Regions from separate parts of the Streptomyces sp. NPDC015532 genome, predicted to be linked through region 4. Evidence: riboswitches for the same ligand, from Rfam matches in the RefSeq annotation. Region 4 holds a riboswitch; each other region holds the start of a gene.
The links. Region 4 has a riboswitch for S-adenosylmethionine ahead of ACF07B_RS39310 (putative leader peptide). Riboswitches for the same ligand answer to the same signal wherever they lie in the genome.
Positions count from the first base shown of each region.

Region 1: linked by a shared signal. The riboswitch ahead of ACF07B_RS24245 (putative leader peptide) and the one ahead of ACF07B_RS39310 (putative leader peptide) in region 4 are both predicted to bind S-adenosylmethionine.
Region 2: linked by a shared signal. The riboswitch ahead of thrC (threonine synthase) and the one ahead of ACF07B_RS39310 (putative leader peptide) in region 4 are both predicted to bind S-adenosylmethionine.
Region 3: linked by a shared signal. The riboswitch ahead of ACF07B_RS04380 (aminotransferase class V-fold PLP-dependent enzyme) and the one ahead of ACF07B_RS39310 (putative leader peptide) in region 4 are both predicted to bind S-adenosylmethionine.

Region 1 is NZ_JBIBSY010000008.1:155,173-158,399, reverse strand. It holds gene ACF07B_RS24250 (amino acid ABC transporter permease) at 1-841, opposite strand, end outside; SAM riboswitch class IV at 1,326-1,470, shown strand; gene ACF07B_RS24245 (putative leader peptide) at 1,507-1,572, shown strand; gene ACF07B_RS24240 (glutathione S-transferase C-terminal domain-containing protein) at 1,684-2,475, shown strand; gene ACF07B_RS24235 (helix-turn-helix domain-containing protein) at 2,671-3,227, opposite strand, start outside.
Region 2 is NZ_JBIBSY010000014.1:158,664-161,890, forward strand. It holds gene ACF07B_RS32880 (trehalose-6-phosphate synthase) at 1-375, opposite strand, end outside; gene ACF07B_RS32885 (glucosyl-3-phosphoglycerate synthase) at 454-1,398, opposite strand; SAM riboswitch class I at 1,604-1,760, shown strand; gene thrC (threonine synthase) at 1,776-3,074, shown strand; gene ACF07B_RS32895 (MoaD/ThiS family protein) at 3,071-3,227, shown strand, end outside.
Region 3 is NZ_JBIBSY010000001.1:1,038,525-1,041,751, forward strand. It holds gene ACF07B_RS04370 (cytochrome bc complex cytochrome b subunit) at 1-200, shown strand, start outside; gene trpD (anthranilate phosphoribosyltransferase) at 383-1,447, shown strand; SAM riboswitch class IV at 1,533-1,649, shown strand; gene ACF07B_RS04380 (aminotransferase class V-fold PLP-dependent enzyme) at 1,836-3,197, shown strand.
Region 4 is NZ_JBIBSY010000022.1:31,577-34,803, forward strand. It holds gene ACF07B_RS39305 (sulfite oxidase) at 1-542, opposite strand, end outside; SAM riboswitch class IV at 958-1,071, shown strand; gene ACF07B_RS39310 (putative leader peptide) at 1,108-1,224, shown strand; gene ACF07B_RS39315 (ABC transporter substrate-binding protein) at 1,460-3,079, shown strand; gene ACF07B_RS39320 (ABC transporter permease) at 3,083-3,227, shown strand, end outside.

The DNA.
Region 1 (3,227 bases), on a different contig from region 4:
CGGTGGCCACGAGGAGCAGCGGCACAATGTCGCCCGGGTAGGTGCTGCCCATGCTCTGCACGGAGCCGAACAGGTCCAGCAGGGACACGTAGAAGACCAGCGAGGTGCCCTTGATCAGGCCGATCAGCTGGTTCACGTAGTTGGGGGTGATGGAGCGCAGCGCCTGCGGGAAGACGATCTTCCCGAACTGGTACCGCTTCGGCAGTCCCAGGGCGGAGGCCGCCTCGTGCTGGCCCTGGTCGACGGAGAGGAGCCCGCCGCGCACCACTTCGGAGGCGTACGCCGCTTCGTTCAGGCTCAGTCCGACGACGGCGACGGCCATGTCGGTGGCCAGGCGGGACTCGTCGAAGGTGAAGAACGCCGGCCCGAACGGAACGCCCACGCTCAACGTCTGGTACAGGGCACTGAAGTTGTAGAGGAACAGCAGGACCACGATCAGCGGCACCGACCGGAACAGCCAGGTGTAGACCCAGCTGACCGCGCGCAGCACCGGGCTCCGGGAGAGCCTGGCCAGAGCCAGCACGATGCCGCCGAGCAGGCCCAACACGGCGCTGTAGGCAGCCACTTCGAGGGTGATGAGCAGGCCGTCGAGGATGGTCGGACGGAAGAACCAGTACTGGAACCGATCCCACTGGTAGAAGGGGTTGGTCACCAGGCCGTGGGCGATCTGGGCGACCAGCACGAGCACGACGGCCGTGATGATCCAGCGGCCGGGACGCCGGAGCGGAAGGACCCGCTGGGCCGCCAGTGGCTTGGGCCCGGCGGGGAAGTCGGTACGGGGGATCGCCTCGGCGGGCGTCGCTGCTCCGAAGGACACAGCGCTGCCGGGAGGTTGACTCATGGAGAGCTCCAGCGGATTCGGACACCCCGGACCACGGAGCGGCAGCGCCACGCCGAGCCGGACGGCTCAGGGCGCGGCGAGGCGCGGGCACACGTGGAACGGGGGCTGGACGGGAAAGGACACATCGCGACAGCGGTGGTCGTCGAGGAGGAGAGCCGTCAGCCCGCGGTCGTCAAGGACCCGAAGGGGCCGTCAGCCTCGGCTGAGGGAGCGACACATGCCCGTACAGAGGGCGCTGTTGACACGCAGCAGGTCCACGGAGCGGTCGGCGCACAGCACATCACGGCCGAGGCGCCGCCATGCGGCCGTCCCGTCAGCTGTGTGCATCGCCGTCACCATTTCTTCTCCGGCCGAAAAGGCATCCTGTGGTGGGCCGCAGGTTAGGCCCGCGCCGAAAACAATGTCAATGCGGGTGACCACCAGGTGAGACCGCGCGTGCGGCCTCCTTGACGGCACAACAGAGCGCACCGAGACTGGCATGGACGGTCACGATTGTCAGCGCCCACGGTGCGGGTCCGCCCGCCCCAGTGGTCATCGGCCCCGGCCCGCTGACAGGCAACCCTTCCACCGCGACGGGGTGCCCCGGGTGACGACCGGGTCCCGCCGGTGCGGTGGGGCAAGTGCGGTCTCGCGTCTCGCGAGCCCCGAAGTCGGGACCGGTGGGAATGCCAAGGAACGGCTTGACGAGGCGCCTGCACATCGATCTGTTGCGTGTCTCCAGCGCTTACTGATTCGCGGCCGGTCCGTGCGATCCGGACCGGTGCGACCAGCGCAGTCAATCCGCATCCGGCCGCCGGTGCCCACAAAGCGGCGGTGGCTTCCTTCTTCCCCCAGGGAGAGTCATGCCCGAGACAGCTTCGCGCACGTCCAGCACTGCCAACGCACGCCCCTGTGAGCAGATTTCGTTCCCCTCGGCCCTTCGCCTCCAGCCGGCGGTGGCATCGTCCGCCCTCCCGCACCGCGTCGACAGCCGCATCGGTGTCGGTCTCGCCGGCGGCTTCTACCCGGCTCCGCACCGCTACGAGCTGTATCTGTCGCGGAGTTGTCCGTTCTCGCTGCGTATCGCCATCACCCTCGGCCTGCTCGGCCTGCGGGACTCGGTCGCCACGACGCTCCTGGCCGACCCCGCGCGGACACCCGACGCCTTCGCGTCGCTGCGCCGCGCCTACGAGGCCACCGAGTACCACTTCGACGGACCGCTCACCGCTCCCGCCCTGTGCGACCGGTGGAGCGGACGCATCGTCAGCAACCACCCGCCCGCCATCCTCCGCGATCTGGCCGGACTGTTCTCCGGTCACACCACGACGAGCCCGTCCGCGCTCCGCCCTCCGTCCCTCGCCGCCGACATCGAAGCGCTCCGCGATCTGCTGGACCGCGATGTCACCGCGTCCGCCCCGGCCTCGGAGCTCGCGGCGGCCCTGGACCTGCTGGACTGCCAACTCGCTTCGAAGCCCTACGTGTTGGGTGACACGCTCACGGCGGCGGACGTGGACGTGTGGACGGCTCTCACCGGGCTGGGCCCCTCCGGCGCCCTCGGCTCGCATCCCCGGCTCCTGGACTACGTACGCCGTCTCGGCGATCACCCCGCCTTCCGGCACGGCAGTGATGTGGTGCGCCCGACGGCGGACGTCTGACACTCCCGCCGAAGCGGGCGTGCCGGGCCGGCGGACGGTTCCGCGGGACGCTGAACGCCGGGCCGGAGACACCGGCCCGGCGGCCGCACGGATCACCAGGCGGAGAACCGGCGCGCATCCACGCCCGCCTGCGGCGGGCGGTTCTGCCTGATCGCCCGGCCGAAGGACCCTGCGGGCCGTGGCCCGCTTCGGGGTTCAGCCGCCGGCCCGCTCCACCGGAATCCACACCTCCGCGTCCGCGTGCGTACCGTCCTCGGACACCCGGGTGCGCGAGAGCGACGGGCCCGGCCGGCTCCGGTACGGGTTCGAGGGGAACCACTGCGTGTACACATCCCGCCAGAGGTGCTGGACCGCCGTCGGGAACGCGCCCGAGGACTCGAACACCGCCCACGTCCCCGGCCCGACGTCGAGGCTCTCCGAAGCCCCGGGCACCTCCGCGTCGCTCACCACCCCCTGGAAGTAGCCGATTTCGGTGCCCTCCGCATCGTCCGCGGAGTGGTTGCTGACGGCGGCCAGGACACCGCCGGGCTCCCCGTCCGCGTACTCCTGCCAGCGCCCCAGCGTCTCCTTGCCGATTCCTTTGACGAACTCCACGATGGCCGGGTTCATCCCCTCGTAGACCAGCGGGACCCGTGTCCCCCTGCCCACGAGCCGGAACCCGCCCTTCTCCACCACGCGGTACCGCATGCTGCCGCTCCCTTCGACGATCAGCCGGAAGGACATCCGTGGCTGGGAGTGCAGCGCCGCGCCCG
Region 2 (3,227 bases), on a different contig from region 4:
CCGGTACGACTCCCACTGGCGCCGGAACTCCGCGTCGAAGACCGGCTCCAGCGGGGTCTGGTAGAGCATGTGGTGGACGAACCACAGCACGGAGTTGGCGATGCCGTTGTACGCGTCGGCGTGCACCTCGGCGTCGACGGCCAGCATGCGCACGCCGTCCTCGCCGACCCCGCGCCGGACCGCCTCGCGGTCGCCGTCGCCGAGCGCCGAGCACACCCACAGGGCGCCCGCGTCCGGCCCGATCGCCGAGAGTCCGGAGACGAGCCCGCCGCCGCCGCGCCGGGCGTGCAGCGAGTCGTCCTCCCGTACCTCGTAGGTGACCGGGCCGCGGTTGGAGGCGACCAGGATGTGGTGAGCACCGTGCGTTGAAGCCATGCCTCGAAACCTAGCCCCGTGTCGAAACGCTCAAACGCGCCCCTTCGGCCGTATGTGATCGCGGCCGTCGGGGCCGGTCTAGGCGGCCCTGCGCCGCTGGTACTCGGAGATTTCGCTCATCGGCGGCCTTTCCTCCGTGTCCACCGAGTACGTGCGCGGCTGGAAACCGTCCCGGCCGCGCTCGAACTGGGTGAGGGCGGGGCGGATCAGATGGCCGCGCGCGAGCCGGAGCTGTGCGGTGCGGTAGATCGCTGCGGCCATGCGGCCCAGGGCCTGGCCGTCCTGGTGGCGGTGCTTGCGCACCCCGACGTCGACCTGGGCGAGGGCGTCCAGGCCCACCAGGTGCAGGGCGTCGACCAGCATGCCCAGTTCGACGCCGTAGCCGACGGGGAAGGGGAGCTGTTCGAGCAGCGAGCGGCGGGCGGCGTACTCGCCGCCGAGCGGCTGGACGAAGCCCGCGAGCTGCGGCCAGTGCATGTTCAGCAGGGGGCGGGCCATCAGCTCGGTGACCCGGCCGCCCTGTCCCGAGGCGCCGCCCAGCGGGCGGTCGTACATGGCCTTGACCAGATCTACGCCGGGGTCGGTGAGCAGCGGGCCCACGATCCCGGTGACGAAGTCGGACGAGAACTCCTTGAGGTCCGCGTCGATGAAACAGACGATGTCCCCGCTCGTCACGAGCAGAGACCGCCACAGCACCTCGCCCTTGCCCGGCACGGCCGGGATCCGCGGGAGGATGTCGTCGCGGTGCACGACCCTCGCGCCCGCCGCGGCGGCGACCGCGGCGGTGCGGTCGGTCGAGCCGGAGTCGACGACGACGATCTCGTCGACGAGCGGCACCTGCTGCATCAGGTCGTGGCGGATGATCGCCACGATCTCGCCGACGGTCTCCTCCTCGTTGAGCGCGGGCAGCACCACACTGACCGTCGATCCCGTGATGCGTTTCGCGGCCATGATCTTGTGGAGCGGGCGGTCGGTCACGGACCAGGAGCGTGTGCTCAGCCAGCTTTCGACGTCTTTCAGCACGGTCTGCGGCTCCTCACTGTCTGATCACACGCTCTCATCGGCGTGCCCGCTGCGGCCAGCGGCAGATCGATTGCCGTCGTCTCGCGGTTCGGACGACTATCTCAACTGTCCTGGCCTTCGGTTACAGTCTTGAACAACGCGGATGACCATCGCATGTCCTGGATCGTCGGTACGTATCGCGTTCAACAGTTCAACAATCAAATACCGCTCATCCAGAGGGGCAGAGGGATACGGCCCGATGAAGCCCCGGCAACCCTCCAGCCGGTCTCGTACCGATCGATGTCGATCGCGTCGCGAGGCTCCCGGCTCGGGAAGGTGCCAAATCCGTCTCGCGGCGAAGTGCGCCGTGAGGAAGATGAGGAAAGGGCCTCGCCTCCATGGCTGCGCAGACAGTTGCAAGTACCACGAACTCCGCCGAAGCGGTCGACCTCGGCCCGGCCACGGCGCTTTCCTGCCGCGAGTGCGGACACCGCGTCCCGCTCGGCCCGGTCTTCGCCTGTGAGGAGTGTTTCGGCCCGCTGGAGATCGCCTACGACTTCTCGGCCTACGAGACCGAAGAACTCCGCAAGCGCATCGAAGCGGGACCCGCGAACATCTGGCGCTACGCGCCGCTGCTGCCCGTCCCCGCGGACGTGGCGGATAAGCCGAACATCAACCCGGGCTGGACCAAGCTCGTCCAGGCCGACAACCTGGCCCGTGAGCTCGGTGTCGACGCCGGAAAGCTCTTCGTCAAGGACGACTCCGGCAACCCGACGCACTCCTTCAAGGACCGCGTCGTCGCCCAGGCCATCGAAGCGGCCCGTGTCTTCGGCTTCACGACTCTCTCCTGCTCCTCCACCGGCAACCTCGCCGGCGCCGTCGGCGCCGCGGCGGCCCGCGCCGGCTTCCGCTCCTGCGTGTTCATCCCGCACGACCTGGAGCAGGGCAAGGTCGTCATGGCCGCGGTCTACGGCGGAGAGCTCGTCGGCATCCAGGGCAACTACGACGACGTGAACCGCTTCTGCTCCGAGCTGATCGGCGACCCGGCCGGCGAGGGCTGGGGCTTCGTCAACGTCAACCTGCGGCCCTACTACGCCGAGGGCTCCAAGACGCTGGCGTACGAGATCTGCGAGCAGCTCGGCTGGAGGCTCCCCGACCAGCTCGTCGTGCCGATCGCCTCCGGCTCCCAGCTCACGAAGATCGACAAGGGACTCCAGGAACTGATCAAGCTCGGACTGGTCGAGGACAGGCCCTACAAGATCTTCGGCGCCCAGGCCGAGGGCTGCTCCCCGGTCTCCGTCGCCTACAAGGCCGGCCACGACGTCGTACGGCCGCAGAAGCCGGACACCATCGCCAAGTCGCTCGCCATCGGCAACCCCGCGGACGGGCCGTACGTGCTCGACATCGCGCGGCGCACCGGCGGCGCGGTGGAGGACGTGAACGACGAGCAGATCGTCGACGCGATCAAGCTGCTCGCGCGCACCGAGGGCATCTTCGCGGAGACGGCCGGTGGCGTGACCGTCGGCGTCACCCGCAAGCTGATCGAGAACGGTCTCCTCGACCCGGCCCTCACCACGGTCGTGCTGAACACCGGCGACGGCCTCAAGACCCTGGACGCGGTGGCCTCGGACACCGGGCTGACCGCGACCATCCGCCCGAACCTCGACTCCTTCCGAGAGGCTGGCCTCGCATCATGAGCGTCAACGTCCGCATCCCCACCATCCTGCGCACCTACACCGGTGGCGCCGCCGAGGTGACGGCCGAGGGCGCGACCCTCGCCGAGGTCATCAGCGACCTGGAGAAGAACCACACGGGCATCGCCGCGCGCGTCCTGGACGACCAGGGCAAGC
Region 3 (3,227 bases), on a different contig from region 4:
ACACGCTCACGGCGCACGAGCAGTACAAGCCGGCCGAGATCGGCCCGACGGTCGACGAGAACGGTGTCGAGCGCAAGGTCTCGGGCGCGCAGAAGCTGCGCGCCAAGATGAGCGAGGGCTTCTACGGGGAGGAAGGCCAGATCCCCAAGCCCACCGTCGAGGAGTACAAGGAGATCACGAGCGGCCACGGCCACCACTGATCCCCGGCTGTTCGCCACGGCAGGAGCCCCGTCCATGACACGGACGGGGCTCTTTGCCGTCCCCCGGGCTGGATAGGGTGGACTCACCCGGTGCCGCGGGCGATCCACCCCGCGTCACCCACGACCGCCTCACCCCACGCCGTGTCACCCACGACCGCGTGACCTACGAACCAGGAGCGACCATGAGCGCTGTGAACCCCGCTGGAGGCGACACCGCGGCGGGCCGTTCCTGGCCCGCGGTACTGAACGGCCTGCTCGAAGGCCGCGACCAGAGCGCGGACGACACGGCCTGGGCGATGGACCGCATCATGCGCGGCGAGGCGACCGACGCGCAGATCGCCGGGTTCGTGGTGGCCCTGCGGGCCAAGGGCGAGACCGTCCAGGAGATCGCCGGACTCGTCCGGGCGATGTACGAGCACGCCAATGTGATCGAGGTGCCCGGACACACCGTCGACATCGTCGGAACGGGCGGCGACGGCGCGAAGACCGTCAACATCTCCACGATGTCCTCGATCGTGGTGGCCGGCGCCGGCGCCAAGGTCGTCAAGCACGGCAACCGGGCCGCGTCCTCCGCGTCCGGTTCCTCCGACGTCCTGGAGAAGCTCGGCGTCAATCTCCACCTGCCGGTGAAGAGGGTGGCCGAGGTGGCGGAGGAGGCCGGGATCACCTTCTGCTTCGCGGTCAAGTTCCACCCGGCGCTGCGTCATGTGGCGGCGGCCCGCGGCCAGTTGGGCATCCGGACAACGTTCAACGTGCTCGGGCCGCTGACCAACCCGGCGCGGGTGAAGGCCCAGGCGGTCGGCGTCGCCGATCTCCGGATGGCGCCCATCGTGGCGGGCGTGTTCGCCGAGCGCGGCAACTCCTCGCTCGTCTTCCGCGGTGACGACGGCCTCGACGAACTGACCACCACGGCGGGTTCCCACGTCTGGGTGGTCCGCGACGGCAAGGTCACCGAGGAACGCTTCGACCCCCGCGACGTCGGGCTCGACATCGTCCCGGTGGAGGCTCTGCGCGGCGCCGACGCCTCGTACAACGCGGAGGTCGCCCGGCGCGTCCTGGACGGCGAGCGGGGGCCCGTACGGGACGCGGTCCTGCTGAACTCGGCGGCGGCCCTGGTGGCCCTGTCGCCGACCGGCGCGCCGCTCGCGGACCAGCTCCGCGACGGCATGGCGAAGGCGGCCGAGTCGATCGACTCCGGCGCCGCGAAGCGCACCCTGGAGCGCTGGGTGGCCGCCAGCAACGCCTGACCGGCGTGAGACCCCGCGCGGGACGTGGTCCAGAATCCGGACGACGTCTTGCGCGGGGAAGATCCTCTGGCAAGATGCTGTATCAGGTCATGAGTGACAGCCATCAGGCCCCGGCCGGCTGTCCGGCAACCCTCCGTCCGTGGCGGGGTGCCCCGGGTGAAGACCAGGTCGTAGGCAGCGAGGCCTACGGCAAGCGCGGACCCCTCCCGCCCATCGGGCGGACGCAACCAGGGGTCCTGGTCGTTCGAGGGAGCCTTCTGTGAGCAAGCGAATGCGCTAGGGCGTAGAGCCCCGCCTCCACACCCCTTTCACCTTCTCCTGCGCCGAGCCCTGCCTCCGGGCGGCCGGCTCGCGCGGTGATCCCGCCTGCCTCTCACAGGAGCTCGCCATGTCTGTCTCCACCGCTGCCGCCGACCAGACCGTTTGTGCCCCCCTGGCCGTTCTGGGCCGGGATGTCACCGTCCCGCTCGTCACCGGCGGCGAGGTGACCTACGCGGCCCTCGACTACGCCGCCAGCGCGCCCGCCCTCCAGCGGGTGTGGGACGACGTGGCCGCGTACGCGCCCTACTACGGCAGCGTCCACCGGGGTGCCGGCTACCTCTCGCAGCTCTCCACCGACCTCTTCGAGAACGCCCGCAGGACCGTCGAGGAGTTCCTCGGCTGCCGCGCCGGTGACCAGGTGGTCTTCACCCGCTCCACCACCGACTCGCTCAACCTGCTCGCCGCCGCGCTCCCGGCCGACTGCCAGGTCTTCGTCTTCGAGACCGAGCACCACGCCTCGCTGCTGCCCTGGCGCGACGCCCGGGTGACCTACCTGAACGCCCCGCGGACCCCGGACGAGGCCGTCGCCACCCTGGAGCACGCCCTCGCCGCCCGCGACCCTTACGGACCGGCCCTGGTCTGCGTCACCGGCGCCTCGAACGTCACCGGGGAGCTGTGGCCGGTGCGGGAACTGGCCGCCGCCGCGCACGCCCACGGCGCGCGCATCGTCCTCGACGCCGCGCAGCTCGCCCCGCACCACCCGGTGTCGGTCCAGGACCTCGACGTCGACTGGGTCGCGTTCTCCGGGCACAAGCTGTACGCGCCGTTCGGCTCCGGTGTCCTCGCGGGCCGCTCCGACTGGCTGCGCGAGGCCGACCCGTACCTCGCGGGCGGCGGGGCCAGCCGCAAGGTCACCCGGCGCGTGGACGGCGGCGTGGACGTGGAGTGGCACGACAGCGCCGCCCGGCACGAGGCCGGCTCGCCGAACGTCATCGGGGCCTACGCGATCGCCTCGGCCTGCAAGGCGCTCACCGAGGAGGGCTTCGACAGCCTTCTCGCCCGGGAGCGGCACCTGATCCGTACCGTCCGCGAGGGCCTCGCCGAGGTCCCCGAGGTCCGGGTCCTCTCCCTCTTCGGCGACGACGCCCCGCGGGTCGGCGTCATCTCCTTCGTCGTCGAGGGCTGGAACAGCTCGCACTTCGCCGCCGCGCTCTCCGCCGAGTACGGCATCGGTGTCCGCGACGGCCTCTTCTGCGCCCACCCGCTCGTCCGCACGCTGCTCGGCAGCGACCCTCAGACCCAGGGGGAGTGCGGCGCCCCCGAGGCGGCGCCGGGCGAGAAGTCCCTCAACGCCATCCGCGTCAGCTTCGGCGCCGGTACCCCCGACGAGCACGTCGAGCGTTTCGTGCGCGCGGTGCGCGAGCTCGTCAGGGACGGCGCGCGCTGGCAGTACCGCACCGAGGACGGCCGCTGCGTCCCGGCGGTCTGACGCCCGCGGCCCGTCCGCCCGGAGGCGGTG
Region 4 (3,227 bases):
ATCGCTCCCAGGGTCCAGGCGGTACCGGTGACCGTCTCCCCCTGTTGCGTCGTGTAGAAGGAGCGGCCGTTCCCGGCGCATTCGACGAACGCGGTCCGGGTGACGGCCGGCAGTGCGCGCAGATCGTCGTAGCCGAACTCCACGGGACGGTCCTCGCCGCGGTCGCCGCGCAACCCGCTCCCCCACAGCCGCAGCCGCCAGTCGTCGGCGTTCAGGACGGGTGTGGCGGTGTGGTTCCGCACGAAGAACAGGTCGTTGGGGGTGTGGTGGCCGGTTCCGCGCAGCGCCTCCCAGCGGGTCTCGGCGTTGGTGCCGCGCTCGATGAACCACTCGGGGGGCAGCGGTTTGACGATCGGTCGGTCGGCGGCGTGGGCGGGCCGCGGAGTGCCGAGTGCGCTTCCGGCGGCGGCCGCGGTGAGCAGGGTGAGCAGCCGACGGCGGGTGACCCCCTCCGCTCTGGCCTCACCGGCGAGCCACTGGCGCAGTCTGCGGCGGTCGTACTCGGTTTCGTAGCGTCGGCCGGCGGGCGTGGGCGAAGGCATGGCGGGTCCTCGTCATGACGGGGCGAGAGGAACGAGAGGGCTCGGCGGCAAGTCGGCGCGGGCATAGGCGAGATCGACCGGAATGTGCTCGACCGGCTTGTCCGGAGCGGAAGTTCGCGGAAGCGCGGGGTCAGCCGGTCGTCCGACACAACGCGGCGGCGACACGGACGAGGTCCACGGCGCGGCGGCGGGTCAGAGGTTCCGACTTCGGCATGGCGGGATGAAAGCACACGGGGCGGAAGGCGTCAACGGAGCCTTCGTGCCGGTGAACCCGGCTTCCAGACAGGTCGGTTGACGGGGCGGCCGCGACGCCCCGGCCCCGTATCCCCGGCATGGGGGCGGCCGGCCCGTGCTCACCGGCGGAGTCCGGTGCCGCCATTGACGTACGTCAGAACCGCTCCGTACGATCACCAACGGCATCGAGTGTCAGCGTCAAGCCCTGGCTTGCTGACCGGCAACCCTCCCGCGCGGTGGGGTGCTCCAGGTGAAAGCCCGGCGGGATCAGCGACGATCCGCGCAAGCGCGTGGCCCCATGACCGGGGCCGGAGATGGGAGGAGGACCGCTGTGCGACACGGTGATGACCCTCGTGCCTCCTTCTCCGTCGCCATGGTGTTCTCCCGGCTGGCGCGCCGACGCCACATCGATCTGAAGCGCTCGACCAGCTGCTTCTGTCAGGCCTGACGGCCCCTTCCGCAGCGGAGCGCTGACGGGCTTGCCCACCGACGGTCCACGTCCGTGACCAGTCGTCGGGGCAGGTGTCCCCGCCCGGCTCCCGCTTCTTCCTGATCCTTCTGATCCGCCTTCCGCCCGGCCCCTGCCCGCAGGGCATTCCCCGTCACGGCATCGCGCCGACCGGGCCCGCACGCCTGTGCGTGGTCGTGCCCCGTGCCGGGCGACACAAAGAGGAGCACCCTCCGTGAGAGCACGTCCGGATTTCAGATCTCCCCGTCGGGCGGCGTTCGCCGCCCTTCTCACCACCAGTGTGCTGCTGACGGCCTGCGGGTCGGGGGCCGACGGCTCCGGCGCCGGGGGCGGCAAGCCGCGGGCCGGCGGAACCCTGACCTTCGCCGTGGGTTCGGACGCCGGCTGCGTGGACCCCCAGCAGGTCGGCAGCAACGACACGATCTACTCGGTGCGCCAGGTCGTGGACTCCCTGACGGACCAGGATCCCAGGACCGGCAAGATCGTGCCGTGGCTGGCGAAGAGCTGGGACATCAGCACCGACGCGACCGCGTTCACCTTCCACCTGCGCTCGGGTGTCACCTTCAGCGACGGGTCCCCGCTGACCGCCCAGGTCGTCAAGGACAACTTCGACGCGGTTCCGCGTCTCGGTGTCCTGGGCACCCTGGCCGAGGGCTACCTCAGCGGCGTCAAGAGCACCTCGGTGGTCGACCCGCTCACCGTCAAGGTCACCTTCCAGCAGCCCAACGCCCAGTTCCTGCAGGCGACTTCGACCCACTCCCTGGGGATCGAGTCCTCGGCGAGCGTGAAACGGTCACCGCAGCAGAAGTGCAGTGACGGGGTGGTCGGATCCGGGCCCTTCGTGCTGAAGCAGTACGTGCAGAACCAGTCCTTCACCCTGGCCAAGCGCCACGGCTACGCCTGGGGCTCCTCACGGTGGGACAAGAAGGGCGAGGCGTACCTGGACAAGCTCGTGTTCAAGGTCGTGCCGGAAGCGGGCGTACGGGCCGGCAGTCTCCGGTCCGGCCAGGTGGACGCGATCGGCAGCGTGGGCCGGGCCGACGAGGCGGCGCTCAAGGGCGGTCAGGTCACCCTCCAGCGGCGGGCCAACCCCGGCATCGCCTTCGGACTCGGCTTCAACAACGCGCGGCCCCTCCTGAAGGACGCCAGGGTCCGCCGGGCGATCCTGTCGGCCATCGACCGGAAGCAGATCGCCGACACCGTCTTCCCCACAGGCACCCGGCCGGCGACCAGCGTCCTCGCCCACACCACACCCGACTACACCAGCCTCGCCCCGGATCTGGCCTTCGACGCGGCCAAGGCGAAGTCCCTGCTGGACCAGGCAGGTTGGAAGGCGGCCGGCGACGGCACGCGCACCAAGGGCGGCAGGAAGCTGAGCCTGACGATCGACTGGGTTCCCAACGCCGCCACCAATCAGCCCGCGTTGGAGCTGATACAGCAGCAACTTAAGGCTGTCGGGGTTCAGGTGACGCTCAAGCAGCTTCAGCTCACCCAGCTGACGCCGACACAGCAGTCGGGCGCGTTCGACGCGACGTGGGGCAACATCACCCGCGCCGATCCCGACATCCTGCGCAGCTCCTTCTCCACGAAGCTGGCCAACTTCTACCGCGTTCCGGCGAGCGGCCTGGACACGACACTGTCGGCGCAGGCCGCGACCACCGACCCGGCGGGGCGCAGCAAACTGGTGGCGCAGGCACAGCGGTCGATCGTGCGCGACGCCTACAACGTGCCGGTGGTGGAGCTCCAGACGCAGCTGGGCCTGTCCACGAAGGTGCACAGCCTGGCCTTCGACGCCTCCAGCCGGATCCAGTTGCACGACACCTGGATCGGCTGATCCGTGCGCGGCTACGTGGTCAAGCGGCTCGCGCAGGCGGTCGGGGTGCTGTGGGCGGCGTACACCGTGTCGTTCCTGGTGCTGGACTACCTGCCGGGCGACCCGGTCACGGCGATGGCCGGTGCCGGAATGGACTCGGGGCAGGTCG